Regions from separate parts of the Streptomyces sp. NPDC006385 genome, predicted to be linked through region 2. Evidence: riboswitches for the same ligand, from Rfam matches in the RefSeq annotation. Region 2 holds a riboswitch; each other region holds the start of a gene.

Region 1 (9,813 bases), on a different contig from region 2:
GCTCTTCACCGTCCTCACCGGCATCGGCTTCGGCATCGCCGCGCTCTCGGGCGAGCGGCAGCACCTGCGCCGCGTCCTCCTGCCCCTCCTCGGGCTCCTGCTCGCCATGGGCATGCACGCCATGTGGAACGGCTCGTCGACCTTCGGCGAGTACGGGTTCTTCGCCGTGTACGCGGCCTTCATGGTGCCCGCGTTCGGGCTCCTGACCTGGCTGGTGATCTGGACCCGGCAGCGCGAGCTGAGGACCGTGCGGGAGGAACTGCCCGCCTACGTCGTCGCCGGGTGGCTGGCCCCGAGTGAGCCGTTCGCGCTCGGCTCCATGCGGGCTCGGCGGGTGGCCCGGCAGTACGCGCGGCACCGTGGGGGGCGGGTGGCGGCCCGGGAGGTGGCCCGGTACGAGGCGTACGCCACGTCACTGGCGTTCCTGCGGCACCGTGGGCGCCGCGGGCGGGCCGGCGCCGACTTCGTCGTACGGGAACGGGAGTTGCTGCACGAGCTGTGGCGCCGGCGGGACGTCGCGCGGCCGGCGCTGGAGCATGCGGTCGCCGCCGCGCAGGCCTGGCCGGCGCACGGGTACGGGTACGGGTATGGGCACGGGTATGGGCACGGGGCGCCGGCTCCGGGTCAGGGGCAGCCGTACGGGCCGGTCCACGGGGCCGGGTACGGGCACGGGTACGGGTCGGCGGCGCCGTACCCCGCGTACAACCCCTATCGGACGTGATCGCTGTGGGGCGTGCGTGGTCGGGCACCGCCGGTCCGCGCCGTCGTGGCTGATCGCCGTTACGGCGGGAGAGAAGGGGTCGGTCAGGCCGACGCCTCCGTCAGCCTCGCCAGTTCCTCGTCCGTCAGCCTCAGCTCCCCCACGCCCACCAGCGCCGGGAGCTGCTCCACCGTCCGTGCCGAGGCGATCGGGGCCGTCACCGTCGGCTGCGCCGCCAGCCAGGCCAGGGCCGTCGTGGCCACCGGCGCCCCGTGGGCGCGGGCGATCTCGTCCAGGGTGTCGAGCACCCGGCGTCCCCGCTCCGTCCGAAGGTGCCTGGCGGCGCCCTCGGCGCGCGGGCTGCCCACCGTCGTACCGGCGCGGTACTTGCCCGTGAGGAAGCCGGACGCCAGGGCGTAGTACGGGACCGCCGCCAGGCCCTCCCGCTCGGCGAGCTCCTGGAGTTCGCCCTCGTAGGTGTCGCGGGAGACCAGGTTGTAGTGGGGTTGCAGGGCCACGTACCGGGCGAGGCCCTCGCGGTCGGAGAAGTCCAGGGACGCCTTCAGCCGCTCGGCGGAGATGTTGGACGCGGCGATGTGCCGTACCTTGCCCGCCTTCACCAGTTCGTCCAGCGCGCCGATGATCTCCTCGACCGGCACTTCCGGCTTGTCGAAGTGGGTGTAGTAGAGGTCGATGCGGTCGGTGCCGAGGCGGCGCAGGGAGGCGTCGGCGGCCGCCTTGATGGTGGCCGCGCTCAGGCCCTGGAAGTCGGGGTGCTGGCTGACCTTCGTGGCGATCACGACGTCGTCCCGGTTGCCGCGTGCCTTCAGCCAGTTGCCGATGATGGTCTCGGACTCGCCGCCCACGTTGCCCTCGACCCACGCCGAGTACGAGTCGGCCGTGTCGATGAAGTTGCCGCCCGCCGCCGCGTAGGCGTCGAGCACGGCGAAGGACTGGGTCTCGTCGGCGGTCCAGCCGAAGACGTTGCCGCCGAGGGAGAGCGGGAAGACCTCGAGGTCGGAGGAGCCGAGCTTGCGCAGAGAAGTCATGCTCTACGTCAACTGCCGTGCGGCAGCGGCCCATTCCGCGGCGGCGACAAAGTTCCCGTGAACACTGCGCGCCCGTGCGCGCCCATCGGGTTGCCCGCACCAGGAAAAAGGAAAACCGGCAGCCCTGACGTCGGGGGGTCGTCGTCAGGGCCACCGGGGGATCTGCCGTGGAGGGCCTCAAGGGCCGCCAGATGTCAGGGCGTGAGACCCTTGCCGCGCAGCCATGCCAGCGGGTCGATGCCGCTCGCGCTGCCGCCGGTGTGCACTTCGAGGTGGAGGTGGGCGCCGGTCACGTTGCCGGTGGCGCCCACGCGGCCGATGACGTCGCCCGTGTTGACCTTCTGGCCGACGCTCACGCTGATCGACGACTGGTGCGCGTACCAGATCTCGGTGCCGTCGTCGAGGGTGAGGACCGTCTTGTAGCCGTACGACCCGTCCCAGCCGGCGAAGGTGATGGTGCCGGAGTGCACCGCCTTGATCAGGGTGCCGGTGGGCGCGGCGAAGTCGAGGCCGGTGTGGTAGCCGGAGGACCAGTAGGCGCCGGCCTGCCCGAAGGTCGAGGTGATGGTGTACGAGGAGGTCGGCAGCGTGTACTGCTTGGCCAGCTCAGCGAGGCGCTCGGCCTCGGCCTTCTTGCGGGCTTCCTCCTCGGCCTTGGCCTTCTCGGCGGCGGCCTTGGCCTTGGCCTCCTTCTCCGCCTTGGCGGCCGCGGCGGCGGCCTCCTTCTCGGCGGCGGCGACCGCTTCGGCGGCGGCCTTGCTCTCGATCTGCTCCTGCTGCTGCTCGACCTGGGCGATGATCCGGGCCCGCAGCGCCTCACCGGCGTCGCCGGTGCCCTGGGTGGTCTCCTCGGTCGTCGCGCCCATGGTGCTCAGCGCGGTGCCGGCGTCCTCGGCGGAGGAGTCGCCGTCGGATATGAGGGGCAGGTCCGGGATGGTGATGGCGACCGGCGGCTTGCCGCTCTGCGCGGTGGCCATGCCGCCCGCGCCGACGGCGGCTATGACGCCGACGCCGAGAACCGTGGAGCTGCGGGCGAGTCCCCCGCCGCGCTGCTTGGAGACGCGATGCCTGCCGCGTACGGGGCGAATGGTGTCCGCGGTGGGGTTCCACTCCTCGAACGGGCCCTCGTCGGTGCGGTCACGGTCGTAGCCGAAGGTGTCGGTGCTGCGCTGGCTCGGCACGAACGGGGCTTGCGTAGCAGGCCTGTTGGACGCCACGTGGGCGTACTCCTTTCCTTCCTTCTCGCCTACCGGGTTAGCTGACGGGTTCGGAGCAGGAAGGTCTCCTACGCGCGTATACCGACCGTGAGTCCACGGCGGCTTCAGCGCGATTCACCCCAGGGTGGTGGTTCCCCGGTTCCCGTACGCGGTACGGGATTCGGCGCGTGCGCACGGAGCCGCCTCTTGTGACGGCTGGGACGACCGCGCTGCGTTATCGAACGTTAATAGACGGGGGGTGCGGATTCCAAGCTGTTCCGCTTGATCGTTAACGTTTTTCGGGTGGACTTACGGGTCATGAGCGGCCCAAATCGGGCGAGTTGGCCAAGGCTCAGGAGTCGCACAATGATTGACAGTATGTCAGTTGTTATGCGGAGGGCGGTCGCCCGATCACGGTTGGTGACGGCGGTCAAGGGCGCCGTACGGCGATGAGGCCAGAAAAACACTCAGGGCCGGAACTTGATCAGTTCCGGCCCTGAGCCTTCAGTAGCGGGGACAGGATTTGAACCTGCGACCTCTGGGTTATGAGCCCAGCGAGCTACCGAGCTGCTCCACCCCGCGTCGATGAGTCCATAGTACGCCATCCGCGGGACCCGAAGCACACGCCTTTCCGCGCCCCCCTCCTGATGGGCGCCCCGTCACGGCAGCAGATGCCGGTTCGGCGCCTTGGCCCGCCCCTCGAACTCCGGCACGACCACGACGTCCACGCCCTCCCCCGCCAGCACCCCGCTCCCGTCGGCCCCCGCCACGAACGTGTCCGGCTCCCGCCAGGCCGTCACCACCCTGCGCACCCCCGCATCGAGGATCAACCGCGCACAGGGCAGGGGGCGCGACGCACGCCGCGTGCACGGCTCCAGGCTGCTGTACACCGTCGCGGCCGCCAGCCTCGGATCACCGGCGTCGATCTTCGCGAGCGCCGCCTCCTCCGCGTGCACCACGGGATCGCCGCCCTCCCGGGAGTGCCCCCGCGCCAGCTCGGTCCCGTCGGCCGCCACCACCACCGCCCCGACACTGAACGCCGTCCGCGACGGCGGGCACTGCGCCGCCAGGTCGCACGCCAGCGCCAGCCAGTGCCGGTCGGTCGCGGCGGGGAGGACACCGACGCCGGGCGCCGTCGGCTCGTAGCGCATCAGCACGACGTCCTCGATCCGCCGCGTCTCCAGCAGCCGTAGCCGCCCGCCCTGGTATCCGCCCGGGCCGAACAGGCGCGGCGCGTCCGGGTCCCCCACGAACAGCGGCGCCAGCACCAGCTGCAGCTCGTCCGCCAGCCCCTGCTGGAGCAGCTGCGTGTGGATCGTGCCGCCGCCCTCCACCATCAGGCGCTCGACGCCGCGCACCTCACGCAGGTGCTCCAGCAGGCCCCGCCAGTCCAGCTCCGCGCCCAGCGCGACCACGTCCGCCGCGACCGGCGCCCGCCGCAGCCGCTGAGCGCCCTTCTCCGTCGTGTAGACGACCTTCTCGCCGCCCGTGTGCCAGAAGTTCGCCGTCGCATCCAGCTCGCCGGAGGCGCTGACCGTGACCTTCAGCGGATACTCCGGTTTGCCCGCCGCCACCCGTGCCGCCCGCCGCTCGGCCGAGTTCACCAGCAGCCGCGGGTTGTCCGCCCGGATCGTGCCCGCGCCGATGAGGATCGCGTCGACGGACGCCCGTACCTCGTCGACCCGGTCGAAGTCGGCGGGGCTGGAGAGCAGCAGCCGCTCGGGGGTGGTGTCGTCGAGGTAGCCGTCCAGGGAGACGGCGGCGGACAGCAGGACGTAGGGGTACGACGGCATCGGCGCGCTCTCCGGCTCGGAAACGGTCTCGGGCTTGGTTCAAGTTTGAAACAAACCTACACTGGTCGCATGACGACTCGCTGGCTCACGTCCGAGGAGCAGCGCGCCTGGCGCGCGTACATCGCCGCCGCCGCGCTCGTGGAGGACGCGCTGGACCGGCAGCTCCAGCAGGAAGCCGGCATGCCCCATCTGTATTACTCCATCCTCGCCACCCTGTCCGAGTCCCCGGAGCGCCGGCTTCGGATGACCGATCTCGCGGAGCGGCTGAAGATCACCCGCAGCCGGCTGACGTACGCCGTCTCCCGCCTGGAGAAGGACGGGCTGGTGCGACGCGAGGACTGCCGCTGGGACAAGCGCGGCAGCATCGCGACGCTCACCGGCGAGGGCATGCGGGTCCTGCAGCGGGCGGCGCCCGGTCATGTCGAGACCGTGCGGTCGCTGCTGTTCGACCGGCTGACCCCGGAGCAGGTCGGCCAGCTGGAGGAGATCTTCACGGCGGTCGGCGAGGGGTTCCAGGGGGACAGCGCGCACGCCACCCCGGACGAGGTGCCCTGGCGGCGGCGCTCCACCAAGCCGTGTTCGTGAGGCACACCTCGCTGTCATGATGTGCGCCACACCGCTATTGCTTCAAATTTCAAGCATGGGGTAGGGTCCAGGACCGAGGAGCTGCTTCAAATCTGAAGCAGAAGACCCACGTACGGAACCCGGAGAACCCGCATGCCCGACTTCACCGCCGCCGCCACCCAGCGCGCCCGCGTCCGGGTCCCGCTGCGCTTCCACGACGGTTACCGCGTCGACGCCGAGGTGGTCACCTTCCACGGCCTGGCCGACGGCCAGGAGCACGTGGCCGTCGTCCTCGGCGACCCGGCCCCGGGCACCACCCCGCTGGTCCGTCTGCACTCCGAGTGCCTGACCGGCGACGTGTTCGGTTCGGCCCGCTGCGACTGCGGCCCCCAACTGCGCGAGGCCGTCGAGCGCATCGCGGAGCGCGGCGGCGTGCTGCTGTACCTGCGCCAGGAGGGCCGGGGCATCGGTCTCTACAACAAGCTCGACGCGTACGCCCTCCAGGACCAGGGCCTGGACACCTACGCCGCGAACGCCGCCCTGGGCCTGCCCGAGGACGCCCGCGACTACACGGCGGCGGCCCAGATGCTCACCGCCCTCGGCATCGGCGAGCTGGATCTGCTCTCCAACAACCCCGACAAGGCCGACCAGTTGCGCGCCCTCGGCGTCGCGGTGCGGGGCCGCGTCCCCACCGGCGTCTTCGCCACCCCGGACAACGTCCGCTATCTGCGCGCGAAGGTCCTGCAGACCCAGCACACGCTGCCCCTGGGGGATCTGGAGGAACGGGGGGAACTGGCGGAACGGGGGGAACTGGCGGAGCTGACCGCGGGCTGAGCGGGCGGCATGACGAAGGGGCGGGCGTCCGACACCGGACACCCGCCCCTCAGCCGTGTGTGACGACTACGGAGTGACCTTCTCGATCGTCACCCCGCCCACACCCGCGGTCGTCCCGCGGGTGTTCACCAGCCGTACCTCACCGACGAGCGCGCGGCCCTCGCCCACGGCCTTCGCGACCGTGACCTGCGCCGACACCTTCGCCGTGGCGCCCGTGCCGAGCTTCACCGGCGTCGACTCGTCGACGGTGACCTTGCCGAGCGCGGAGGAGAAGAACACGTCCCGGTAGTCGTACGCGGTTGAACCGGACGGCACCTCGAAGCCGTCCACCTCGACGGTGTACCTACCGGCGGCCGGGTTCGCCACGGAGACGGACTCGTCGGAGTCGCCGTCCGCCGACTGGGCGACGACCTTGCCCTGGGCGTCGTACACCGTCAGGTCGAGGTCGGAGGCCGCGTCGGAGACGCCGCCGATGGCGACGTCCAGCGACGTGGTGCCCTCGGGCACCTCAAGGGTGGTGGTGTGCGTCTCACCGTTCTTGATGGTCGGCCGCGCGGTCGTCGACGAGCCGAGCGCGCCGCCCTTCAGGGTGCCCTCGACGGCCGCCAGCTTGTTCGTCACCGTCCAGGAGGCGTCGACCGGGGTGCCGACCTTCGCCTCGGGCACGGTGACGGCCGCCGGGTCGAAGGACGCGCCGTACACGGTGGCGTCGAGCTTGAACGGGTTGTCCAGCAGCGCCGACGTACGGCGCGCGTCGACCTCGATCTCCCAGACGCCGGGCACCGGGTCCTCGTAGGAGGCGATGTCCGTTGTGTTCGCATCGCTGTCGGTGGCCGGGACGCCGTACGGGTTGATGGCGCTGAACACCGTCCGGCTGCCCTCCTTCAGGCCGCCGAGCGCCACCTGGAGCGACTTCGCGCCCTCGGGGACGGTGACGAAGTACGACCTGAAGCTGTTGCGCTCCACCGAGCCCGAGGCGGTGAAGGTGTGGTCCACCGGCGTGGAGACGACGACGGTGTTGAGGATCTGCTTGTCGACGCCCACCGTCCTCGGGTCGTCGGCCTGGAGGATCGCGCTCTTGATGCCCGCGTGCTTCGGCGCGGCCTGGATCTTCACGGTCACCGGCTTGTTCAGCGGCAGGTTCACCACGCGCGGGCCGACGATGGAGAAGGTGCCGGCCTTGTTGTTCGCCAGACGCAGGGTGTGCGGGAGCGAGCCGGAGGGGCCGGACGTCCGGGTGATGGTGACGTCGTACGTCCGCTTCTTCCCGGCCTTCAGGCCGCCCTCGCGGTCGTAGACGCCGGTGCCGAAGCCCGGTGTCTTCAGCGCCTGGTCGAGCGCGGTGTCGACCGGGGCCTTGACGGTGTAGTCGTGGGCGGTGGCGCCCGCCCTGACCGCCTTCCAGGCGTCGACGACGTCGATGAGGCCGGCACCCTCCTCGTACGCCTGGAGTCCCTCGATGTGCCTGGCCGTCGAGGTGAGCGCGGTGCGCAGCCTCTCGGGCGTCAGGTCGATGCCCTTCCGCTTGGCGGCCGACAGCAGCAGCGCGCTCGCGCCCGCGGTCTGCGGGGCCGCCATCGACGTGCCGTTGTACATGGCGTAGCCGGCCGGCAGCTTCCAACCCGCCTCGGCGATGGGAGCGCCGGGCATCCAGGCCGGGATGGTGCTGACCGCGGCGCCGGGGGCCACGACGGTGGGCGTGAAGCCGCCGTCCTCACGCGGGCCGCGCGAGGAGAAGTTGAACAGTTGGTACTCGTTGCGCACGCCGGTGCCGTAGTTGGCGGCGAAGGTCTCCTTGGAGACGCCCGCGCCGGCCGAGATGACCTTGTCGGCGAGGCCCGGGTCGCCGATGGTGTTGGCTCCGGGGCCGGAGTTGCCGCCGGAGAGGACGAGCTGGACGCCGTAGGTGTCGATCAGGCGCGTGTACAGCTCGGCGCGGGCGGTGTTGCCGTCGTTCAGCGGGGGCAGCCCGCCGATGGACATGTTGACGACGTCGACGCCGCGGTTGACGACGAGGTCGATCATGCCCTCGATCAGCGCGACGCTGGAGCAGCCCGGGCCGAAGACGCAGGCGCGGGACGAGACGATCTTCGCGCCGGGGGCGGCGCCGTTCATGTTCTTGCTGCCGAGCAGGCCGTGGGCGGCGGTGATGCCGGCGACGTGGCTGCCGTGCGAACCGGCGGTGAGGCCGATGTTGACGAAGTCGGCCTTCTTGCCGACCCAGCCGCCGCCCAGCGGGTCCATCGGAACGTCCTTGCGGACCTCCACGACGAAGTCCTGGCTCTCGGGGATGTCCGTGGCCGGGTCGTCGGTGCCGAAGTGGCCGACCTGGTGGCCGTCCTTGTACGGCTTCATCGGGGTGTCGTCGGTGAAGTCGCCGTTGTCGTTCACGTCGACGGTCACCGTGCCGGCGGCCGGGTCGTAGAGCACGCCCCAGTCGTCGGTGGTGTCGCCGTCGCGGTTGACGTCACCGTCGGCGTCGCCGTCCGTGACCTTGCCCTGCGCGGTGACGGCCTCCCGGAAGGTGCTGATCCGGTACGTGCCCTCAGAGGCCTTCCAGGTCTTGCCGGCGAACGTGAAGGAGGGCCCGGAGACGGAGGTGGTCATCGCCCGCCAGGTGCCGTCGCCGTCGACGATCGGGTCGGTGGCGGTCACCCAGTCGACGATCTTGCGCTCACCGGTCGTCGTCTTCTGCAGCGCGGGGCTCGCGAGGTCGACGCCCGTGTCGAGGACGCCGATGGTCACGCCGCGGCCGTCCGCCTTCGGGTTCTTCTTCACGAATTCGACGGCGCCCGTCTCGAAGGACGGGTTGTACGGGTTCTTGGCGGGGGTGTCCTTGCCCGGGCCGGGGTAAGTCGCCGCGGAGGGGCTGGACTTGCCGCCGCCGAGGCTCGGCTGCTCCAGGGGTATCTCTTCCCGCAGGTCGATGGCCTGCACGGAGGTGAGCCGCGCGGCGGTCGCGATGGCCGAGTCCGCCTTGCCGGTCGGCACGGTGGCCCGTACGTAGCCGAGTTTGTCGTACGTACGGCCGACGGAGCCACCCTTGATCGCGTCCAGCTCCGCGGCGACCTTCTCGGTCTGGCCGGGTGCCGTGGCGATCATCATCGTGACGGTCTTGTCGCGCTGTGCCTTGGCCTGGGCGAGGAGGTCGGCGTCGTCCGAACCCAGCTTGTCGTGGGCGGACTTGACGCCGGGGTCGGCCGCGGGGGCGGAGGAGCCGTCCGCGGCGAGGGCGAGGGGTACGGGCCCGGCCGCGGAGAGCGCGGCGACGAGGCCGGCGGCCACGGCGATACGGGCGGCGCGTTTCGCGCCCGATATCGGGGCCGGGTGGGGGGTGGTGGGCATGGTGATCCCTGGTGCTGAAGGAATGAAGGCATCGGCGGCCGTATCGAGCACCTTCGACCGCCGCAGTCCGGAATGTTCTCCCGGATGATCGCCCAGCTTCCCTCAAAGGACCGATTTTCGTTGTTACTTCATGGCGGCGAGATCGCTGACTGACGCAAACTCGCCATACGCCACCGGGGACTTAGTGGAGCATGCTGTGACATTCCTGTGAGTCGGGACGGCGGACGGCGGTGCCCACGGGCGCGAACCGCTCGGCGGCGGTGGGACCGCCGAGGACGCGGACGGGGGCCTGCTCGGTGGTGGTGGTGCTGCTGCTGCGGCTGGTGCCGCAC
Region 2 (9,813 bases):
CGCCGCCCGAGAGGTTCGGTCTCGACGCCGTCTCCGGCAGCTGCGGCAGATCGATGACGTTGATGCGCAGCAGCCGACCCGTGGACGTCACCGCGCCCACCTCGCCGCGGGCCGTGGCCGGCACCGCCGAGACGATCACGTCGTGCTTGGAGCGCCTGGCCTCGCCGTCCTCCGCGAACGGGTCGCCGTTGGCCGTACGGGCCAGCAGACCCGTCGAGGACAGCAGCACCCGGCACGGGTCGTCCGCCACCTGCAGCGGAACGGTGGCGACCGAGGTGCCCGCCGACTCCAGCAGGACCGTACGCCGCTCGGTGCCGAACTTCTTGGCCACCGCAGCCAGTTCGGCGGAGACCAGCTTGCGCAGCTCCGCGTCCGACTCCAGGATCCGGGTCAGCTCGGCGATCTCCTCGTTCAGCCGGTCCTTCTCCGACTCCAGCTCGATGCGGTCGTACTTGGTGAGACGGCGCAGCGGCGTGTCCAGGATGTACTGGGTCTGGACCTCGCTCAGCGAGAAGCGCTCCATCAGGCGCTCCTTGGCCTGCGCGGAGTTCTCGCTGGACCGGATCAGACGGATGACCTCGTCGATGTCCAGCAGCGCCGTGAGCAGGCCCTCGACGAGGTGCAGGCGGTCGCGCCGCTTGCTGCGGCGGAACTCGCTGCGGCGTCGTACGACCTCGAAGCGGTGGTCGAGATAGACCTCCAGGAGCTCCTTGAGGCCGAGGGTGAGGGGCTGGCCGTCGACCAGCGCGACGTTGTTGATACCGAAGGACTCCTCCATCGGCGTCAGCTTGTACAGCTGCTCCAGGACCGCTTCCGGCACGAAGCCGTTCTTGATCTCGATGACCAGACGCAGGCCGTGCTCGCGGTCGGTGAGGTCCTTGACGTCGGCGATGCCCTGGAGCTTCTTCGAGCCGACCAGGTCCTTGATCTTGGCGATCACCTTCTCCGGGCCGACCGCGAAGGGCAGTTCCGTGATGACGAGGCCCTTGCGGCGGGCGGTCACCGCCTCGACGGACACGGTCGCGCGGATCTTGAAGGTGCCGCGGCCCGTCTCGTACGCGTCCCGGATGCCGGAGAGGCCGACGATCCGCCCGCCCGTGGGCAGGTCGGGGCCCGGGACGTGCTTCATCAGGGTGTCCAGATCCGCGTTCGGGTGGCGGATCAGGTGACGGGCGGCCGCGATGACCTCGGCGAGGTTGTGGGGCGGCATGTTCGTGGCCATGCCGACCGCGATGCCGGAGGCGCCGTTGACGAGGAGGTTCGGGAAGGCGGCGGGCAGGGCGACCGGCTCCCGCTCCTGACCGTCGTAGTTGGGGACGAAGTCGACCGTGTCCTCGTCGATCGACTCGGTCATCAGGCTCGTCGCCGCGGCTTGCCGGCACTCGGTGTATCGCATGGCGGCCGGCGGGTCGTCGTTGCCCAGCGAACCGAAGTTGCCGTGGCCGTCGACGAGCGGGACCCGCATCGAGAAGGGCTGGGCCATGCGCACCAGGGCGTCGTAGATCGACGCGTCACCGTGCGGATGCAACTTACCCATGACCTCGCCGACGACGCGGGCGCACTTCACATAGCCGCGGTCGGGGCGCAGGCCCATCTCGTTCATCTGGTAGACGATGCGGCGGTGCACCGGCTTGAGGCCGTCGCGGGCGTCCGGCAGGGCGCGGGAGTAGATGACCGAGTACGCGTACTCGAGGAAGGAGCCCTGCATCTCGTCGACGACGTCGATGTCGAGGATCTTCTCCTCGTACGAGTCGTCGGGCGGTGGGGTCTTCGTGCTGCGGCGGGCCATCGCTGCCGGCTCCTTAGGTTTCTGGTCGCTCGAGCGTGTGACGGGATCTGACGCGGACCATTGTGGACCGCGGCACTGACAACCTCCGACCAGGACCCGAATCTCGGCCTCCCACCCGGTGTCCGAGAAGTGTCGCCGACGCCGCCTTTCGTCCGCGACCGAGGGGACGGATCGGGCACCAACGCCCGCGCGCCGCGAGAGGTTCCGCGAAGGCAAGCGCGTGCCACGAGACCGTTCACTCGCCGGAGTGATCTCCTTCCGGACGATCGTCGACGCGGATGTGCCGGGGCGCGAGCACGCGGGAGCGTGCCGGCGGCTCCGCCCGCCGTACTCACGGCACACGCCGACGAGCAGTGCCGCAGCACCGCCCGGGCGGCGACCCCGGCTCGTCTTCACCACCGTCCGGACACATCGTTCTGACCGGGAACTTCGCCGACCCTTCGGACGCTGCATACAGTGGCAGGAACTGAGCACGCAGTGCTCGACACAACTGCAGTGCACGCGACCGGAAGGACACCTTGCCCATGGGTCACACGGCCACACCGGAGGCACAATCCGGCGGCCTCACCGCGACGGAGCACCGCCTGGCCAACGGCCTGCGCGTGGTGCTCTCCGAGGACCACCTCACGCCGGTCGCCGCGGTCTGCCTCTGGTACGACGTCGGCTCCCGCCACGAGGTCAAGGGCCGTACCGGACTCGCCCACCTCTTCGAGCACCTGATGTTCCAGGGCTCGGCGAGCGTGAAGGGCACGGGCCACTTCGAGCTCGTCCAGGGCGCGGGCGGCTCGCCGAACGGCACCACCAGCTTCGAGCGCACCAACTACTTCGAGACCATGCCCGCCCACCAGCTGGAGCTCGCGCTGTGGCTGGAGGCCGACCGCATGGGCAGCCTCCTGACGGCGCTCGACCAGGAGAACCTGGACAACCAGCGGGACGTCGTCAAGAACGAGCGCCGCCAGCGCTACGACAACGTCCCGTACGGCACCGCCTTCGAGAAGCTGACCGCCCTCACCTACCCGGACGGACACCCCTACCACCACACGCCGATCGGCTCGATGGCCGACCTGGACGCGGCCAGCCTGGAGGACGCCCGCGCGTTCTTCCGCACCTACTACGCGCCCAACAACGCCGTCCTCACCGTCGTCGGCGACATCGACCCGGAGCAGACGCTCGCCTGGGTCGAGAAGTACTTCGGCTCGATCCCGGCGCATGACGGCAAGCCCGAGCCGCGCGACGGCTCGCTGCCCGACATCATCGGCGAGCAGCTGCGCGAGGTCGTCGAGGAGAACGTCCCGGCGCGCGCGATGATGGCCGCCTACCGGCTCCCGCACGACGGCACGCGCGAGTGCGACGCGGCCGACCTGGCGCTCACCGTCCTCGGCGGCGGCGAGTCCTCCCGCCTGTACAACCGGCTCGTACGCCGCGACCGTACGGCCGTCGCGGCCGGGTTCGGCCTGCTGCGCCTGGCCGGGGCACCCTCCTTGGGCTGGCTGGACGTGAAGACCTCCGGTGACGTCGAGGTGCCGGTCATCGAGGCGGCCGTCGACGAGGAGCTCGCCCGCTTCGCCGCGGAGGGCCCCACCGCCGAGGAGATGGAGCGCGCCCAGGCTCAGCTGGAGCGCGAGTGGCTGGACCGGCTCGGCACGGTCGCGGGCCGCGCCGACGAACTGTGCCGCTACGCCGTCCTGTTCGGTGACCCGCAGCTCGCGTTCACCGCCGTGCAGCGCGTCCTCGACGTCACCGCCGAGGAGGTCCAGGCGGTCGCCAAGGCCCGTCTGCGCCCGGACAACCGCGCCGTGCTCGTGTACGAGCCGGTCGCCGGCGAGGCCGAGGACCTTCAAGCCGCCGCCACCGACGGGACCGCACCCGCCGGGACCACCGACGAGAACGAGGAGTCGGCGCAGTGACCGAGCTCGCCAGCATGGAGTTCCACCCGCAGCCCCAGGCCGGCGAGGCCCGGCCCTGGGCGTTCCCGGCGCCCGAGCGCGGTGAGCTGGACAACGGCCTGACGGTCCTGCGCTGCCACCGCCCCGGCCAGCAGGTCGTCGCCGTCGAGGTGCTCCTGGACACGCCCCTGGACGCCGAGCCGAAGGGCCTCGACGGCATCGCCACGATCATGGCGCGCGCCTTCTCCGAGGGCACCGACAAGCACACCGCCGAGGAGTTCGCCGCCGAGCTGGAGCGCTGTGGCGCCACGCTCGACGCCTACGCCGACCACCCCGGCGTCCGCGTCAGCCTCGAAGTGCCGGTCTCCCGTCTGCCCAAGGCGCTGGCGCTGCTCGCCGACGCGCTCCGGGCGCCCGCGTTCGCCGACGCCGAGGTCGAGCGCCTGGTCCGCAACCGGCTCGACGAGATCCCGCACGAGCTGGCCAACCCCTCGCGCCGTGCCGCCAAGGAGCTCTCCAAGGAGCTGTTCCCGGCGACCTCGCGCATGTCCCGTCCGCGCCAGGGCACCGAGGACACGGTCGCCGGCATCGACTCCTCGGCCGTACGCGCCTTCTACGAGCGGCACGTGCGCCCCGCCACCTCCACCGCCGTGGTCGTCGGCGACCTCACCGGCGTCGACCTCGACGCCCTGCTCGGCGACACCCTCGGCGCCTGGACCGGCTCCACGGCCGAGACCCGGCCCGTCCCGGCGGTGACCGCCGACGACACCGGCCGCGTCGTCATCGTGGACCGCCCCGGGGCGGTCCAGACCCAGCTGCTGATCGGCCGCCTCGGCCCCGACCGGCACGACCGCGTGTGGCCGGCGCAGGTGCTCGGCACGTACTGCCTGGGCGGCACCCTCACCTCCCGCCTGGACAAGGTCCTGCGCGAGGAGAAGGGCTACACCTACGGCGTGCGCGCCTTCGCGCAAGTCCTGCGCTCGGCCCCGGACGGCACGGGCGCGGCGATGCTCGCCATCAGCGGCTCCGTCGACACCCCGAACACCGGTCCGGCGCTGGACGACCTGTGGAAGGTCCTGCGCGGGGTCGCCGCCGAGGGGCTCACCGACGCCGAGCGGGACTTCGCCGTGCAGAACCTCGTCGGGGTGGCGCCGCTGAAGTACGAGACCGCCGCCGCCGTGGCGAGCACGCTGGCCGACCAGGTCGAGCAGAACCTGCCCGACGACTACCAGGCGACGCTGTACCGGCAGCTCGCCGCGACCGGCACCGTCGAGGCCACCGCCGCGGCCGTGAGCGCCTTCCCGGTGGACCGTCTGGTGACGATCCTCGTGGGAGACGCGGCGCAGATCCGGGAGCCGGTCGAGGCCCTCGGTATCGGCGAAGTCACCGTCGTGGCAGCCGAGTAGAGGCCGAGCAGAGGCCGAGGAGAGGTCGAGCAGAGGACGGGAACGGCGCCGGGCAGCGGCCGCGCGCGTAGGGGGCCCTGGTGACGACACAGTCACCAGGGCCCCCTTATGCCCGAATTGCGGGAGAGGTTGCCTGTCTGCCCTGTGGGATGCGCTACAAAAGCCACGATCGGTTTGGGGATGGAAAGTTGTCCCGCTTAGCGTCTTCCGGGCTGTCCGTCAGGCAGTGCGCCGCACCCGCGGCACCGGACAGCCATCGCCGAGTCCCCGTACGGCGCGAGCCAGGGGAGCCGGGGACCCACTCACGTCCCTGGGGTGAATCGGACGCCCGCGCGAGCCGCGAGGGCATCCGTAGGAGACCTTCCTGCTCCGAACCCGTCAGCTAACCCGGTAGGCGAGAGGGAAGGAAAGGACCAGCCACTACATGGCGTTCACCTGCGCCACCGGGAAGAACCGCCCCACCGGCAAGCACCGTCGGCCCAGCCGGTTCGAGCGCACCACCGCCCGTGCGGCCGGCGTCGCCGCACTCACCGCCACCGGCGTCATGGGCACCCTGGCCGCCCCCGCGCTCGCGGCCGAACCGGCCGCGGAGCAGACCGGCCTCATCCCCGCCATCACCGTCGACAACTCGATCGTCGAGCAGATCGACGCCCAGGCCGACGCGCAGGAGCAGGCGGCCAGGGAGGCCGCCGCCGCGAAGAAGGCGGCCGAGGAGGCCGCCCGCAAGAAGGCGGCGGAGAAGGCCAAGGAGGAGCGCGAGGCCAAGGAGCGTGCCGCCCGCGAGGCCGAGCGCAAGCGCCTGCTGTCCTACGTCGCCCCGATCTCCGGCTCGTACGTCTCCACCGGCTACAAGTCCGGCGGCGCCGTCTGGTCCTCCGGCAGCCACACCGGCGTCGACTTCCACGCCGCCAGCGGCACCCCCGTGCACGCGGTCGGCTCCGGCACGGTCGTGGAGGCCGGCTGGGGCGGGGCGTACGGCAACAACATCGTGATCAAGATGAACGACGGTACGTACACGCAGTACGGGCACCTGTCGTCCATCGGGGTCTCGGTGGGGCAGACGGTCACGCCGGGCCAGCAGATAGGCGTGTCCGGCGCCACCGGCAACGTCACCGGACCGCACCTGCACTTCGAGGCCCGCACCACGGCGGAGTACGGATCCGACATCGATCCCGTCGCCTACCTGCGCTCGCACGGCGTCGACATCTGACGGTCCCACCGCGCTCCCCGAAGCCCCGGCTCACCGAGCCGGGGCTTTCGGCGTTTCCGTGACGATCGGCTGTCCAAAAAATATCCATGGATTCCGGCCCGCCGTCGGAAATTCCGGCCGGTTGCAATAGAGTCACTCAGCACACGTCATTCGTCGACGTTTCACGGGGATTAAGGCGGAGGTCGGTCATGCGTATTCCGGCGCACTCGGTATGCACCGCGATCCGGGACGACATCGTCGCCGGTGTCCACGAGCGCGGCAGCCGGCTCACCGAGGAACTCCTCGCACGCCGCTACGGCGTCTCCCGCGTCCCCGTGCGGGAGGCGCTGCGCACCCTGGAGGCGGAGGGATTCGTGGTGACCCGGCGGCACGCGGGCGCGTGCGTCGCCGAACCGACCGAGCAGGAGGCCGCCGACCTGCTGGAGATGCGCACCCTGCTGGAGCCGCTCGGCGCCTCGCGGGCCGCCCAGCGGCGCACCGAGGCCCATCTCAAGGTGCTGCGCGGCCTGGTCAGGCTTGGCCAGGAGCGGGCCAGGAGAGGGAACAGCGAGGATCTGCGCTCCCTGGGCGGCTGGTTCCACGAGACGCTGGCCCAGGCATCCGGCAGCCCCGCCCTGACCTCGACGCTGACCCAGCTGCGCCACAAGATCGCCTGGATGTACGCCGTGGAGCCGCCGGTCGATCCCGTGGAGTCCTGGACCGAGCACGGCGCGATCGTGGACGCCGTGGCGCGCGGTGACGGCGAGCGCGCCCGGTCGATCACGGCGCTGCACACCGAGCGCGCCATCTCCGCGCACCGGCTGCGGTTCGGTCCCGGTGGTGATCGCGGGGAGCGTGTGAGGAATTCGCAACATCCCGTAAACATGCCGAGTCTGCGACATTAACAGGAGCGCCGTATACAAAGGGGGGATATTCGGGGGTGCGGAATTTCCGCTGCCCTTTTCCGGGTGTGCCATTAATTCTCTCAAGTGCCCGCCTGGAAAACGCGGCGCCTGCCCTGAAACAGCGAAGCCGCGCCCGCCGGAAAGGCGGACGCGGCTTCACCGCTTGCTGCGAAGACCCGCTCAGGTCGTTCAGACCGTCTCGGGAAGCTCCTCAAGGCCCTCGGAGACCAGCTTCGCCAGACGGTCGAGGGCGGCGTCCGCACCCTCGGCGTCGGAGGCGAGGACGATCTCCTCGCCGCCCTGGGCGCCCAGGCCCAGAACGGCCAGCATGGAGGCCGCGTTGACGGGGTTGCCGTCGGCCTTGGCGATCGTCACCGGGACGCCTGTGGCCGTGGCGGCTCGGACGAAGATGGAGGCGGGGCGGGCGTGAAGGCCCTCGGCCCAGCCGACGTTGACGCGGCGCTCAGCCATGTGTTGCTGCCCTTCGGTGTTCAGGGTTGTCTAGACCAGTTTCCCACACGCGTGAAGCACGTCGGGAGGGGACGGAACGCCCCTCCTTCGGTGACCGTCGGGTCGCGGCCTCGACCCGACGTACGTCCTCCACAGACTGCCTCGCGCCGTTGTCATACGCGAGCCGTACTCTGGGGCCCATGCAGACCTCGTCGGACCGGCACGAGTACCCCGCCCACTGGGAAGCCGACGTGGTGCTGCGCGACGGCGGCACCGCGCGCATCCGCCCCATCACCGTTGATGACGCCGAGCGCCTGGTCAGCTTCTACGAGCAGGTGTCGGACGAGTCGAAGTACTACCGCTTCTTCGCGCCCTACCCGCGACTGTCCGCCAAGGACGTCCACCGCTTCACGCACCACGACTTTGTGGACCGGGTGGGACTCGCGGCCACGGTGGGCGGCGAGTTCATCGCAACCGTACGCTACGACCGGATCGGCGCCGACGGAATGCCCGCGTCGGCACCCGCCGACGAGGCCGAGGTCGCCTTCCTGGTCCAGGACGCCCACCAGGGGCGCGGCGTCGCCTCCGCCCTGCTGGAGCACATCGGCGCCGTCGCGCGCGAGCGCGGGATCCGCCGGTTCGCCGCGGAGGTGCTGCCCGCCAACACCAAGATGATCAAGGTGTTCACGGACGCCGGCTACACCCAGAAGCGCAGCTTCGAGGACGGCGTCGTACGCCTGGAGTTCGACCTGGAGCCGACGGACCGCTCGCTCGCCGTGCAGTACGCGCGCGAGCAGCGCGCCGAGGCGCGGTCCGTGCAGCGGCTGCTGGTGCCCGGCTCCGTCGCCGTCATCGGCACCGGCCGCACGCCCGGCGGGGTGGGCCGCAGCGTCCTGGGCAATATCAAGGACGCCGGGTACACGGGGCGGCTGTATGCCGTGAACAAGGCGTTCCCGGAGGACCTCAAGGAACTCGACGGGGTGCCGGCCCACCGCTCCGTGCGGGACATCGACGGGCCGGTCGACCTCGCCGTGGTCGCCGTGCCCGCCGAGTACGTCCCCGAGGTGGTCACCGAGTGCGGTGAGCACGGCGTGCAGGGGCTGGTCGTGGTCTCCGCCGGGTACGCCGAGAGCGGGCCCGACGGGCGCGAGCGCCAGCGCGCACTCGTCCGGCACGCGCGCGCGTACGGCATGCGCATCATCGGCCCGAACGCCTTCGGGATCATCAACACCTCGGCCGACGTACGGCTGAACGCCTCGCTGGCCCCCGAGATGCCCCGCCCGGGCCGGATCGGGCTGTTCGCTCAGTCCGGTGCCATCGGGATCGCGCTGCTGTCCCGGCTGTACCGACGCGGCGGCGGGGTCACCGGCGTCACAGGCGTGTCGACCTTCGTCTCGTCCGGCAACCGGGCCGACGTGTCCGGCAACGACGTCCTCCAGTACTGGTACGACGACCCGGACACCGACGTCGTCCTGATGTACCTGGAGTCCATCGGCAACCCACGCAAGTTCACCCGCCTCGCCCGGCGTACGGCGGCTGCCAAGCCGTTGGTCGTGGTGCAGGGCGCGCGGCACGGCGGCGCGGCGCCGCAGGGGCACGCGGTGCGGGCCACGCGGTTGCCGCACGCCACGGTGTCCGCGCTGCTGCGGCAGGCCGGCGTGATCCGGGTGGACACGATCACCGAGCTGGTGGACGCGGGGCTGCTGCTCGCCCGGCAGCCACTGCCGGCCGGGCCGCGGGTGGCGATCCTGGGGAACTCCGAGTCGCTGGGGCTGCTGACGTACGACGCGTGCCTGTCCGAGGGGCTGCGGCCGTTGCCGCCGCTGGATCTGACGACGGGGGCGTCGGCGGAGGACTTCCGGGCGGCCTTGGCGCGCGCCTTGGCGGACGACACCTGCGACGCGGTGGTGGTGACGGCGATTCCGGCCATCGGGGAGGTCTCACCCGGAGACGCGGAGCTGGCGGAGGCGCTGAGGTCGGCGGCCGAGCGGGTGCCGGGCAAGCCGGTGCTGGTGGTGCACGTGGAGCTCGGAGGACTCGCGGAGGCACTGTCGGCGGCGGCCAGCACCGCACCACAGGCGGGCACGACGGCACCCGGCGCCACAGGCCGGACCCACCCCTTCCGCCCCCTGGACTTCCTGGCCGAGACGCCGCCCGACAAGTCGGACACCTCCGAGACCCCCCGCCT
Region 3 (9,813 bases), on a different contig from region 2:
CGGCGGCCGCACTCGCCGAGTACCGCGCGCTGCTGCCGTACTACGAGAACCAGTACGTCTCCGGCAACGACCACGAACTCGCCCACGACGTCCGCCGCCGCATCGGCCACCTCCTGCTCGCGCTCGGCGACCGCCCCGCCGCCCACGACACCCTGGCCCGCCTGCTGCTCGACGTGGAACGCCTGCACGGCCCGGCCCACCCGCTCGCGGCCGAGGTGCGCCGGACGCTGCAGTGGCTGGGACAGGTGCGCGGCTAGGCATGTGTGGCGTCGAGGCCCGCGTATTGAGGCCCGTGTGTCGAGGCCCGTGTGTCGAGGCCGGTCGCGTTGAGACACGCGCGCGTGGGTGCGGCGACGCCTCCGGGACGCCGACCGCTCCGCGCCGGCGACCGCTCCGGGACGCCGACCGCTCCGGGACGGCGTTCGCTCACCTTGAGGGCCGTGCGGGTGGCGCGGCGGTGCCGGAAGTCCTGATGAATCGTTGGTCGAATGGGTTGGCCAGAGCTTGCCCACTGCCTACCATCGATCACCGCAAGACTTTGTGCACCGCCGCACAAGCTCTCCTCGGGAGGTCTCCTTGCACCGCCGCCGTCGCACCGCGCTCCTTCTCTCCGCCGCGATCGCCGCGGCGCCGCTGCTCACCGCCTGCGGGAACGATGCGCATCCCGGTGCGGCGGCCGTCGTCGGCGGCCAGCGCATCACCGTCGCACAGCTCGAGAACAGGGTGAGCGAGGTCCGTGCCGCCCAGCGCGCGGCCGTACCGGACGACGCCCAGTACGCGCAGGTCATCGCCAAGTCCGGCAGCCTCCCCCGGGACGTCCTGCACACCATGGTCCTCGACGAGGTGCTGCACCGCGCCGCCCAGGACGCCGGGGTGACCGTCACCCGCAAGGAGCTCCAGCGGATGCGCACCGACCTGGAACAGCAGGTCGGCGGCGCCAAGGCGCTGGAGGCGGCCTGGCTCCAGCAGTACGGCATCCCGCCGCAGCGCCTCGACGAGAACCTCCGCCTCCAGCTTGAGGCCCAGAAACTCGCCGAAAAGCTCGGCACCGACACCGGCAAGCCCGCCTTCTGGAACGCCCTGACCGAGGCGGCCAAGAAGCTCGACATCGACCTCAACCCGCGGTACGGCACCTGGGACGTCCAGAAGAACAGCCGGGCCGACGCGAAGACGCCGTGGGTGCGCGAGGTGACGGCTACGGGGACGCAGCAGACGATGTAACGGTACGGCGGTCCGACCGGGGGACACCGGCGCTCCCCGGGGGACAACCTCGGCCCCACCAGGGACAACCTCGGCCCCACCAGGGACAACCTCGGCCCCACCAGGGACGTCGTCGGCCCCACCAGGGACGTCGGCGGAGCCACCCGGCCTGTGGATAACTCGGGGGTCCGTCCGCGTCGTGGGTTACGTTCGGATCGTGAACGCAACCAGCCCCGAAGCCGCCCCCGGCCACATCGTCCTGCTCACCACCAGCCACCGTGTCGCGCCCGGCCTGCTGTCCTGGCCCGCCTGGCAGGCGCTGCACGGCGCCGACCGTGTGCTGTGCGCGGACGGCGCGCATCCGCAGCTGCCGTATCTGCGCGAGGCAGGGATAGCGGTCGACGAGGCCGCCCCGACCGCCGAGGAGCTCATCGCCGCGTGCGCCGGCGGCCACACCGTCGTCGTCGTGGCCACGGGCGAGGGCGAGCCGGCGCTCACCGACGGCCTGGCACGCCTCGCCGGTTCCGGACGCGTCAGCATGCCGGAACTGGAACTGCTCCCCGCCTCCTACGACCTGCCCGGCGCCCGCCTCCTCGACCTCGTCCAGGTCATGGACCGCATCCGCGCCGAGTGCCCGTGGTCCTCCCAGCAGACCCACAAGGGCCTGGCGAAGTACGGCATCGAGGAGGCGTACGAACTCGTCGAGGCGATCGAGGACGGTGACCGCGACGAACTCCGCGAGGAACTGGGTGACGTCCTGCTCCAGGTCGTCTTCCACGCCCGCATAGCCGAGGAGGACCCGGACGCCCCCTTCTCCATCGACGACGTCGCCGCCGGCATCGTCACCAAGCTCATCCACCGCCACCCCCACGTCTTCGGGGACGAGACGGCGACGACGCCTGAGGAGGTCAAGGAGCACTGGCTGCGCACGAAGGCGGTCGAGAAGCAGCGGGAGTCGGTGACGGAGGGCATCCCCCTGGGCCAGCCGGGCCTCGCCCTCGCGGCGAAGCTGGCGTCGCGGGTGCGGACGGCGGGACTGCGGGTGGACCTGCCGACAGGCGAGGGCATCGGTTACGAGCTGCTCGCGATGGCGGTGCGTGCGGAGGCGGCCGGGGTGGACCCGGAGGCGGCGCTGAGGGTTGCCGCTCGGGCTTACCGGGATGCCGTGCGGGCTGCTGAGGGGATGTCCGCTTAGCGCCCCCGTAGTCAATTAGTGCCGGCGTAGCCACCGAGTGCCGGCGTAGCCACCGAGTGCTGGCGTAGCCACCGAGTGCCGCCCTGGCAGCGGGCGGGGCCGGAGGCGAGGGGGCGGCCGGTGCGATCGTGGAGCGGCCGGCAGGGCGTGGCCCTCGACAAGGCCGCTGCCGCGAGCCCCACAGGGCAACCCCGACCCCCCGCCTCCTGGCCACCCTCGGGGCCGCGCCCCCACCGACGCTCCGGATACCGTCGAGGAGTGACCGACCAGCCCGCCCCCACCAGCACCGCGCCCGAACCCCCGGACCTCTTCACCTGGGAGTTCGCGACCGACCCGTATCCCGCCTACGCCTGGCTCCGCGACCACGCGCCCGTGCACAGGACCCGCCTCCCCAGCGGCGTGGAGGCATGGCTGGTCACCCGGTATGCCGATGCCAAGCAGACGCTCGCCGACAACCGGCTCTCCAAGAACCCGGCCCACCACGACGAGCCGGCCCACGCCAAGGGCAAGACCGGCATCCCCGGTGAGCGCAAGGCCGAGCTCATGACGCATCTGCTCAACATCGACCCGCCGGACCACACCCGACTGCGCCGACTGGTCAGCAAGGCGTTCACCCCGCGCCGTGTCGCCGAGTTCGCGCCGCGCGTGCAGGAGCTCACGGACAGCCTGATCGACGGGTTCGCGGAAAAGGGCAGCGCCGACCTGATCCACGAGTTCGCCTTCCCGCTGCCCATCTACGCCATCTGCGACCTGCTCGGCGTCCCCCGCGAGGACCAGGACGACTTCCGGGACTGGGCGGGCATGATGATCCGTCACCAGGGCGGCCCCCGGGGCGGCGTCGCGCGGTCCGTGAAGAAGATGCGCGGCTATCTCGCCGAGCTCATCCACCGCAAGCGCGAGGCGCTCCCCGACGCCCCCACCCCCGGCGAGGACCTCATCTCCGGTCTCATCCGGGCCTCCGACCACGGCGAGCACCTCACCGAGAACGAGGCCGCCGCCATGGCCTTCATCCTCCTGTTCGCCGGCTTCGAGACGACCGTCAATCTCATCGGCAACGGCACCTACGCCCTGCTCACCCACCCCGAGCAGCGCGCCCGCCTCCAGGAGTCCCTGACCGCCCACGACACCGCCCTCCTCGAGACCGGAGTGGAGGAACTCCTCCGCTACGACGGCCCCGTGGAACTCGCCACGTGGCGCTTCGCCACCGAGCCCCTCACCATCGGCGGGCAGCACATCGCACCCGGCGACCCCGTCCTCGTCGTCCTGGCCGCCGCCGACCGTGACCCGGAGCGGTTCGCCGACCCCGACGTCCTCGACCTCGGCCGCCGCGACAACCAGCACCTCGGTTACGGCCACGGCATCCACTACTGCCTCGGCGCCCCGCTCGCCCGCCTGGAGGGCCAGACCGCCCTCGCGACGCTGCTCACCCGGCTCCCGGATCTGCAACTCGCGGTGGACCCGGCCGAGTTGCGGTGGCGGGGCGGCCTCATCATGCGTGGACTGCGCACGCTGCCGGTGAAGTTCAGCCCAGTTGAGTGAGTACGTCCGTCTGGCAAAGGTGACACGCGCTCATGTCTGTGATCTTCACGTGATCTGCGCGGCATTAACTTGTGACAAGTGATCGCCTGCCTATACGTTCACGGATCAACGACGGCGCACCGGCTTTACGCGCCGCGGTCACTGCTGTCTCGCGAAAGGCCCCTGCATGCTCTCCGGGAACGGTCGTCACCGTCGCCCCCGTCAGGCCCCGGCACTTCTGGTCGCGGCCGGAGTGACCGGCTCCGCCATCGCCATCCCGCTCCTCGGGGCCACGGGCGCGAGCGCCGCCGACGGCACGGTCTGGGACAAGGTGGCCGACTGCGAGAGTGGCGGATCCTGGAGCGCGGACACCGGTAACGGGCGCTACGGCGGACTTCAGCTGACGCAGGAGGACTGGGACAAGTACGGCGGTCTCGACTACGCCGCGAGCCCCGACCTCGCGAGCCGCTCCCAGCAGATCTCCGTGGCCCAGAACATCCTGGCGGACCAGGGCGTCGGCGCCTGGCGCACCTGCGGGCTGCTCAGCGGGCTCACTCAGGAGTCCGGTTCCGTCGACCTCGACACGGGCGTCGCGGAGGACTCGCCGTCCGAAGTGTCTGGATCCTCCGGATTGCTCGATTCATCCAACTCGTCGAATCCGGACACTTCATCGGGCTCGACGGGCTCAACGGGCTCGACAGGCTCAACGGACTCGTCAAACTCGGATGATTCGTCTGGTTTGCTCAATTCTTCTGGCTCGTCCGACAGCTCCTCGGATGTTTCGTCCGACTCCTCCGGAGACTCTCCCTCTTCACCTTCCTCGTCCCCTGAGGCGGACAGTTCCAAGAAGTCCGAAAAGTCGCCCGAGGTGGAGGCCGCGCAGTCGCCCGACGACTCGCCCGCCGAGACGCCCGAGAGTGGCCATCAGGACAACTGGCAGCAGGAGGCGGGCTCCTGGAGTCTGGTCGACACCGGAGCGCTCGACGGCGGAGCGGCCGGTTCCGGGCGCCACCGCGGTGCCAGCGCCGAGGAGAGCGAGACTGTCGACGGCACCGCCAAGTCGAGCGGTCGCCACGCCTCGTACAGCGTCCGTGCCGGTGACACTCTCGCGTCCATCGCCGACTCCCTTGACCTCGACGGCGGGTGGCGTGCGCTGTACGACGCGAACAAGGACGCCATCGGTACTGACGCCAACCACATCTTCCCCGGTCAGACCCTGGACGTCCCCGCCGAATAAGGGCTGAACGGGGCGAAAAACTGCGGGAGTTCGCGTCATGATTCGCACCTGAATGTCCGTTTTAGATGCAGTGAGAGATAGATCTCAGAAGCCCTGATCGTCTTTGAAATTCCGCGAATCGCGTGTCTACGGTCATGACCGCTCGCCACCAGAGCGAGCCCCGACAGCCGTCACGCCGAATCCTGCCGGCGGCCGTACGGGAACAGTCGTCGCGTCAAGCGCCGTAGGCAGGAGCGGGGGACCCAAGGTAAGCGCCGGGTCCGGCAGTTGAGGCCCTTCGGGGCCGCACGGCCGGAGTCGGCTAGGGGTTAAGTCGCGCACCGGACACCAGCGGTGCGCGGCCGGGCAACTCAACCGGCCCGAACCCGACAGCTCACCTCGCAGGCGTCGGTGAGGGGATCTCTCCATGCTGTTTTCCAGCAAGGGCAAGCACCGTCGTCCGTCCAAGGCCGCTCGCGCCATCGCCGTCGTCGGCGTCACCGGCGCCGCCGCCGTCGCGGCCCCGCTGATGGCCGCCGGCAGCGCCTCGGCCGCCACCGCCTCCGAGTGGGACGCCGTCGCCCAGTGCGAGTCCGGCGGCAACTGGGCGATCAACACCGGCAACGGCTACTACGGCGGTCTGCAGTTCTCCGCCTCCACCTGGGCCGCGTACGGCGGCACCAAGTACGCCTCCACCGCCGATCAGGCCACCAAGGCCCAGCAGATCGAGATAGCCGAGAAGGTCCTCGCGGGCCAGGGCAAGGGTGCCTGGCCGCACTGCGGCACCGGCCTGTCGAGCGCCGCCTACTCCGGCTCCTCGTCGAGCGACTCCTCGCAGGGCTCCGAGGCCACCACGCGCTCCACCGAGCAGCAGCCGGCCTCCCGCTCCGCCGAGCGTCCGGCCGCCGAGAAGAAGACCGTCACCACCCCGACCGGCAAGAAGGTCAAGAAGGGCGACGGCGAGTACAAGGTCGTCAAGGGCGACACCCTCAGCTCGATCGCGCAGGAGCGCGACGTCAAGGGCGGCTGGGAGAAGCTGTTCCAGCTCAACAAGGACATCGTCGAGGACGCCAACCTGATCTACCCGGGTCAGCAGCTGCACCTGAAGTAATCCGGGAAGCAGTACGGGGCCGGCGGCTGAACCCGAGCGCCCTCCCCTCCGTGGACCTCATGGCGAGAACCACGTGAGGGCGACGCCGCCCCCGTCCTCACGGACTCCCCGCCCCGGTGCGTGTTCCCCCGTACGCACCGGGGCGGGGTTTTCTCTGCGCCCGTTCTTCCACCCGGATTCGTTCCGGATTCGTTCCGGATTCGTTTTCTGTTCGTCATCCGGAAGCCTCTTTGTTCCGCACGGGAACAATGTGTACCGTCAGTCTGTCCACGGGACGGTCGCTCGCCGACCGATGTCCCGGAGGCGGTTAGGCTCTAGGCGCACGGCCACGTGCCGCGCACCACCAGCGTCACATCGCGTCACATCCCAAGAAGGAGATGCTCGTGCCGTCCATCGACGTCGTCGTAGCCCGGGAAATCCTGGACTCCCGAGGCAATCCCACGGTCGAGGTCGAGGTCGGCCTCGACGACGGCAGCACGGGTCGTGCCGCCGTCCCGTCCGGCGCCTCCACCGGCGCCTTCGAGGCCATCGAGCTCCGCGACGGCGACCCGAACCGCTACCTCGGCAAGGGCGTCGAGAAGGCCGTCCTGGCCGTCATCGAGCAGATCGGCCCGGAGCTGGTCGGCTACGACGCCACCGAGCAGCGCCTGATCGACCAGGCCATGTTCGACCTGGACGCCACCGACAACAAGGGCTCCCTCGGCGCCAACGCCATCCTCGGCGTCTCCCTCGCCGTCGCCCACGCCGCCTCCGAGGCCAGCGACCTCCCGCTGTTCCGCTACCTGGGCGGCCCGAACGCGCACCTGCTGCCGGTGCCGATGATGAACATCCTGAACGGCGGCTCGCACGCCGACACCAACGTAGACATCCAGGAGTTCATGATCGCCCCGATCGGTGCGGAGTCCTTCTCCGAGGCGCTGCGCTGGGGCGCCGAGGTCTACCACACCCTCAAGAAGGTGCTGAAGCGCAAGGGCCTGAACACCGGCCTCGGCGACGAGGGCGGCTTCGCCCCGAACCTGGACTCCAACCGCGCCGCCCTCGACCTCATCCTCGAGGCCGTCAAGGAGGCCGGCTACACCCCCGGCGAGCAGATCGCCCTGGCCCTCGACGTCGCCGCCTCCGAGTTCTACAAGGACGGCGTCTACGTCTTCGAGGGCAAGGAGCGCTCCGCCGCCGAGATGACGGACTACTACGCCGAGCTCGTCGACGCGTACCCGCTGGTCTCCATCGAGGACCCGCTGTTCGAGGACGACTGGGACGGCTGGAAGACCATCACCGAGCGCCTCGGCGACAAGGTCCAGCTCGTCGGCGACGACCTGTTCGTCACCAACCCCGAGCGTCTGGCCCGCGGCATCGAGGAGGGCGCGGCCAACGCCCTGCTGGTCAAGGTCAACCAGATCGGCTCCCTCACCGAGACCCTGGACGCCGTCGAACTGGCCCAGCGCAACGGCTTCAAGTGCATGATGTCCCACCGCTCCGGCGAGACCGAGGACGTCACCATCGCCGACCTCGCCGTCGCCGTGAACTGCGGCCAGATCAAGACCGGCGCCCCGGCCCGCTCGGACCGCGTCGCCAAGTACAACCAGCTGCTGCGCATCGAGGAGATCCTCGACGACGCGGCGGTGTACGCCGGGCGCAGCGCGTTCCCGCGCTTCAAGGGCTGAGGACCTGACCCTCACCGGGTTAAGGCTTAGCCAGTCGTACGTACGTCCCCGTACTCGGTCCCGTACCGTGTGCGGGGACGTACGCGCGTGAAACGGGAGGCGGGACATGGCCGTCAAGGACCGGGACCGGTTCTCCACCGCGACCAGGATCCGGTTGCTCGGCGAGCAGACGGCTGCCCGTGTCTACCGCTCCCAGACCAAGCGGCAGGCCCGGCGCTCCAGGCTCACCGGACGCGCCGCCCTGCTCGCGCTGGTCGTCTGCTCCATGGTCGTGGCGCTCGCCTACCCCATAAGGCAGTACGTCTCCCAGCGCGCCGAGATCGCCGATCTGCAACGGCAGAAGCAGGAAGCCGCCGAACGGGTCGAGCAGCTGCGCGACACCAAGGCACGCTGGCAGGACGACGCCTACGCCGAGCAGCAGATCCGGAAGCGACTGCACTATGTGATGCCCGGGGAGACCGGTTACGTCGTGATCGACCCGGACGCGGCCAAGCAGTCGCGGACCGACCTGGGCGCGGCCGACCGCCCCTGGTACACGAACATCTGGGACGGGGTCGACAAGGCCGACGCCGCCGACCACTGAGACCAGCGAGACCAGCGAGACCAGCGAGACCAAGGAACCGGCGAGACCAGCGAGACCGGCGCACCGATCGTCCGAACCGATGGTCCGAGCGATCGTCAGGACCGGCCGACGGATCGCCGGTGAGAAACCGATAGAAAGACAGGCATGGAAACGCCCCCGCCGCCCACCCCGCGCACCGAGCCCACCGACGCGGACGTCGAGGCATTCAAGCAGCAGCTCGGGCGTCCGCCGCGCGGCCTGCGCGCGATCGCGCACCGGTGCCCGTGCGGACAGCCGGACGTGGTCGAGACGGCCCCGCGCCTGCCCGACGGCACGCCCTTCCCGACGCTGTACTACCTGACGTGCCCCAAGGCGTCGTCGGCGATCGGCACGCTGGAGGCGAACGGCGTGATGAAGGAGATGACGGCCCGGCTGGAGAGCGACCCGGAGCTGGCCGCCGCCTACCGTGCCGCGCACGAGGACTACATCCGGCGCCGTGACGAGATCGACGAGCTGAAGGGGTTCCCGAGCGCGGGGGGCATGCCGGACCGGGTGAAGTGCCTGCACGTCCTGGTCGCCCACTCGCTGGCGGCCGGTCCCGGGGTCAACCCACTGGGCGACGAGGCGCTCGCGATGCTGCCCGAGTGGTGGCGCAAGGGAGCCTGCGTGACGCTTCCGGAGAAGGCCGAGAAGGCCGAGAAGGCCGAGAAGGGCGAGAAGGCCGAGAACGGCGAGAAGTCCGAGGAGGACGACCAGTGAGCCGCGTCGCCGCCATCGACTGCGGTACCAACTCCATCCGGCTTCTCGTCGCCGACGTGGACCCCGCCACCGGGCACCTCGTCGACCTGGACCGCCGTATGACGATCGTCCGTCTGGGCCAGGGCGTCGACCGCACGGGCCGGCTCGCTCCCGAGGCGCTGGAGCGGACCTTCGCCGCCTGCCGCGAGTACGCGGCGATCATCAAGGAGCACGGCGCGGAGCGGCTCCGCTTCGTGGCCACCTCCGCCTCGCGGGACGCCGAGAACCGGGACGAATTCGTGCGCGGGGTCCTGGACATCCTGGGCGTCGAGCCCGAGGTCATCACCGGGGACCAGGAGGCGGAGTTCTCCTTCACGGGCGCGACGAGGGAGCTGGCGGGACGCGAGGACCTGCACCGGCCCTACCTCGTCGTGGACATCGGCGGCGGGTCCACCGAGTTCGTCGTCGGCGAGGAGCACGTCCGGGCGGCACGGTCCGTGGACGTCGGCTGCGTGCGGTTGACCGAGCGCCATCTGGTCCGCGACGGCGTCGTCTGCGACCCGCCCTCCACGGAGCAGATCGCGGCGATGCGGGCCGACATCGAGGCGG

What was found. Region 2 has a riboswitch for cyclic di-AMP ahead of ABZ078_RS14260 (M23 family metallopeptidase). Riboswitches for the same ligand answer to the same signal wherever they lie in the genome.
Region 1: it holds a riboswitch for cyclic di-AMP, as region 2 does, so the genes downstream of both, ABZ078_RS17135 (M23 family metallopeptidase) here and ABZ078_RS14260 (M23 family metallopeptidase) in region 2, are expected to answer to the same signal.
Region 3: it holds a riboswitch for cyclic di-AMP, as region 2 does, so the genes downstream of both, ABZ078_RS04680 (transglycosylase family protein) here and ABZ078_RS14260 (M23 family metallopeptidase) in region 2, are expected to answer to the same signal.

The regions. Positions count from the first base shown of each region.
Region 1 covers NZ_JBEXQG010000018.1:138,958-148,770, reverse strand. The annotation lists gene ABZ078_RS17145 (PrsW family intramembrane metalloprotease) at 1-721, shown strand, start outside; gene ABZ078_RS17140 (aldo/keto reductase) at 805-1,749, opposite strand; gene ABZ078_RS17135 (M23 family metallopeptidase) at 1,944-2,966, opposite strand; cyclic di-AMP (ydaO/yuaA leader) riboswitch at 2,978-3,142, opposite strand; tRNA gene ABZ078_RS17130 (tRNA-Met) at 3,454-3,527, opposite strand; gene ABZ078_RS17125 (dihydrofolate reductase family protein) at 3,605-4,738, opposite strand; gene ABZ078_RS17120 (MarR family transcriptional regulator) at 4,808-5,323, shown strand; gene ribA (GTP cyclohydrolase II) at 5,456-6,136, shown strand; gene ABZ078_RS17110 (S8 family serine peptidase) at 6,203-9,481, opposite strand.
Region 2 covers NZ_JBEXQG010000014.1:144,873-154,685, reverse strand. The annotation lists gene ABZ078_RS14275 (DNA topoisomerase IV subunit A) at 1-1,789, opposite strand, end outside; gene ABZ078_RS14270 (pitrilysin family protein) at 2,314-3,696, shown strand; gene ABZ078_RS14265 (pitrilysin family protein) at 3,693-5,081, shown strand; cyclic di-AMP (ydaO/yuaA leader) riboswitch at 5,329-5,493, shown strand; gene ABZ078_RS14260 (M23 family metallopeptidase) at 5,506-6,291, shown strand; gene ABZ078_RS14255 (GntR family transcriptional regulator) at 6,480-7,175, shown strand; gene ABZ078_RS14250 (HPr family phosphocarrier protein) at 7,365-7,646, opposite strand; gene ABZ078_RS14245 (GNAT family N-acetyltransferase) at 7,826-9,813, shown strand, end outside.
Region 3 covers NZ_JBEXQG010000004.1:167,884-177,696, forward strand. The annotation lists gene ABZ078_RS04655 (protein kinase) at 1-257, shown strand, start outside; gene ABZ078_RS04660 (SurA N-terminal domain-containing protein) at 577-1,221, shown strand; gene ABZ078_RS04665 (nucleoside triphosphate pyrophosphohydrolase) at 1,418-2,395, shown strand; gene ABZ078_RS04670 (cytochrome P450) at 2,654-3,934, shown strand; gene ABZ078_RS04675 (transglycosylase family protein) at 4,101-5,150, shown strand; cyclic di-AMP (ydaO/yuaA leader) riboswitch at 5,360-5,552, shown strand; gene ABZ078_RS04680 (transglycosylase family protein) at 5,557-6,240, shown strand; gene eno (phosphopyruvate hydratase) at 6,624-7,904, shown strand; gene ABZ078_RS04690 (septum formation initiator family protein) at 8,011-8,487, shown strand; gene ABZ078_RS04695 (DUF501 domain-containing protein) at 8,632-9,225, shown strand; gene ABZ078_RS04700 (Ppx/GppA phosphatase family protein) at 9,222-9,813, shown strand, end outside.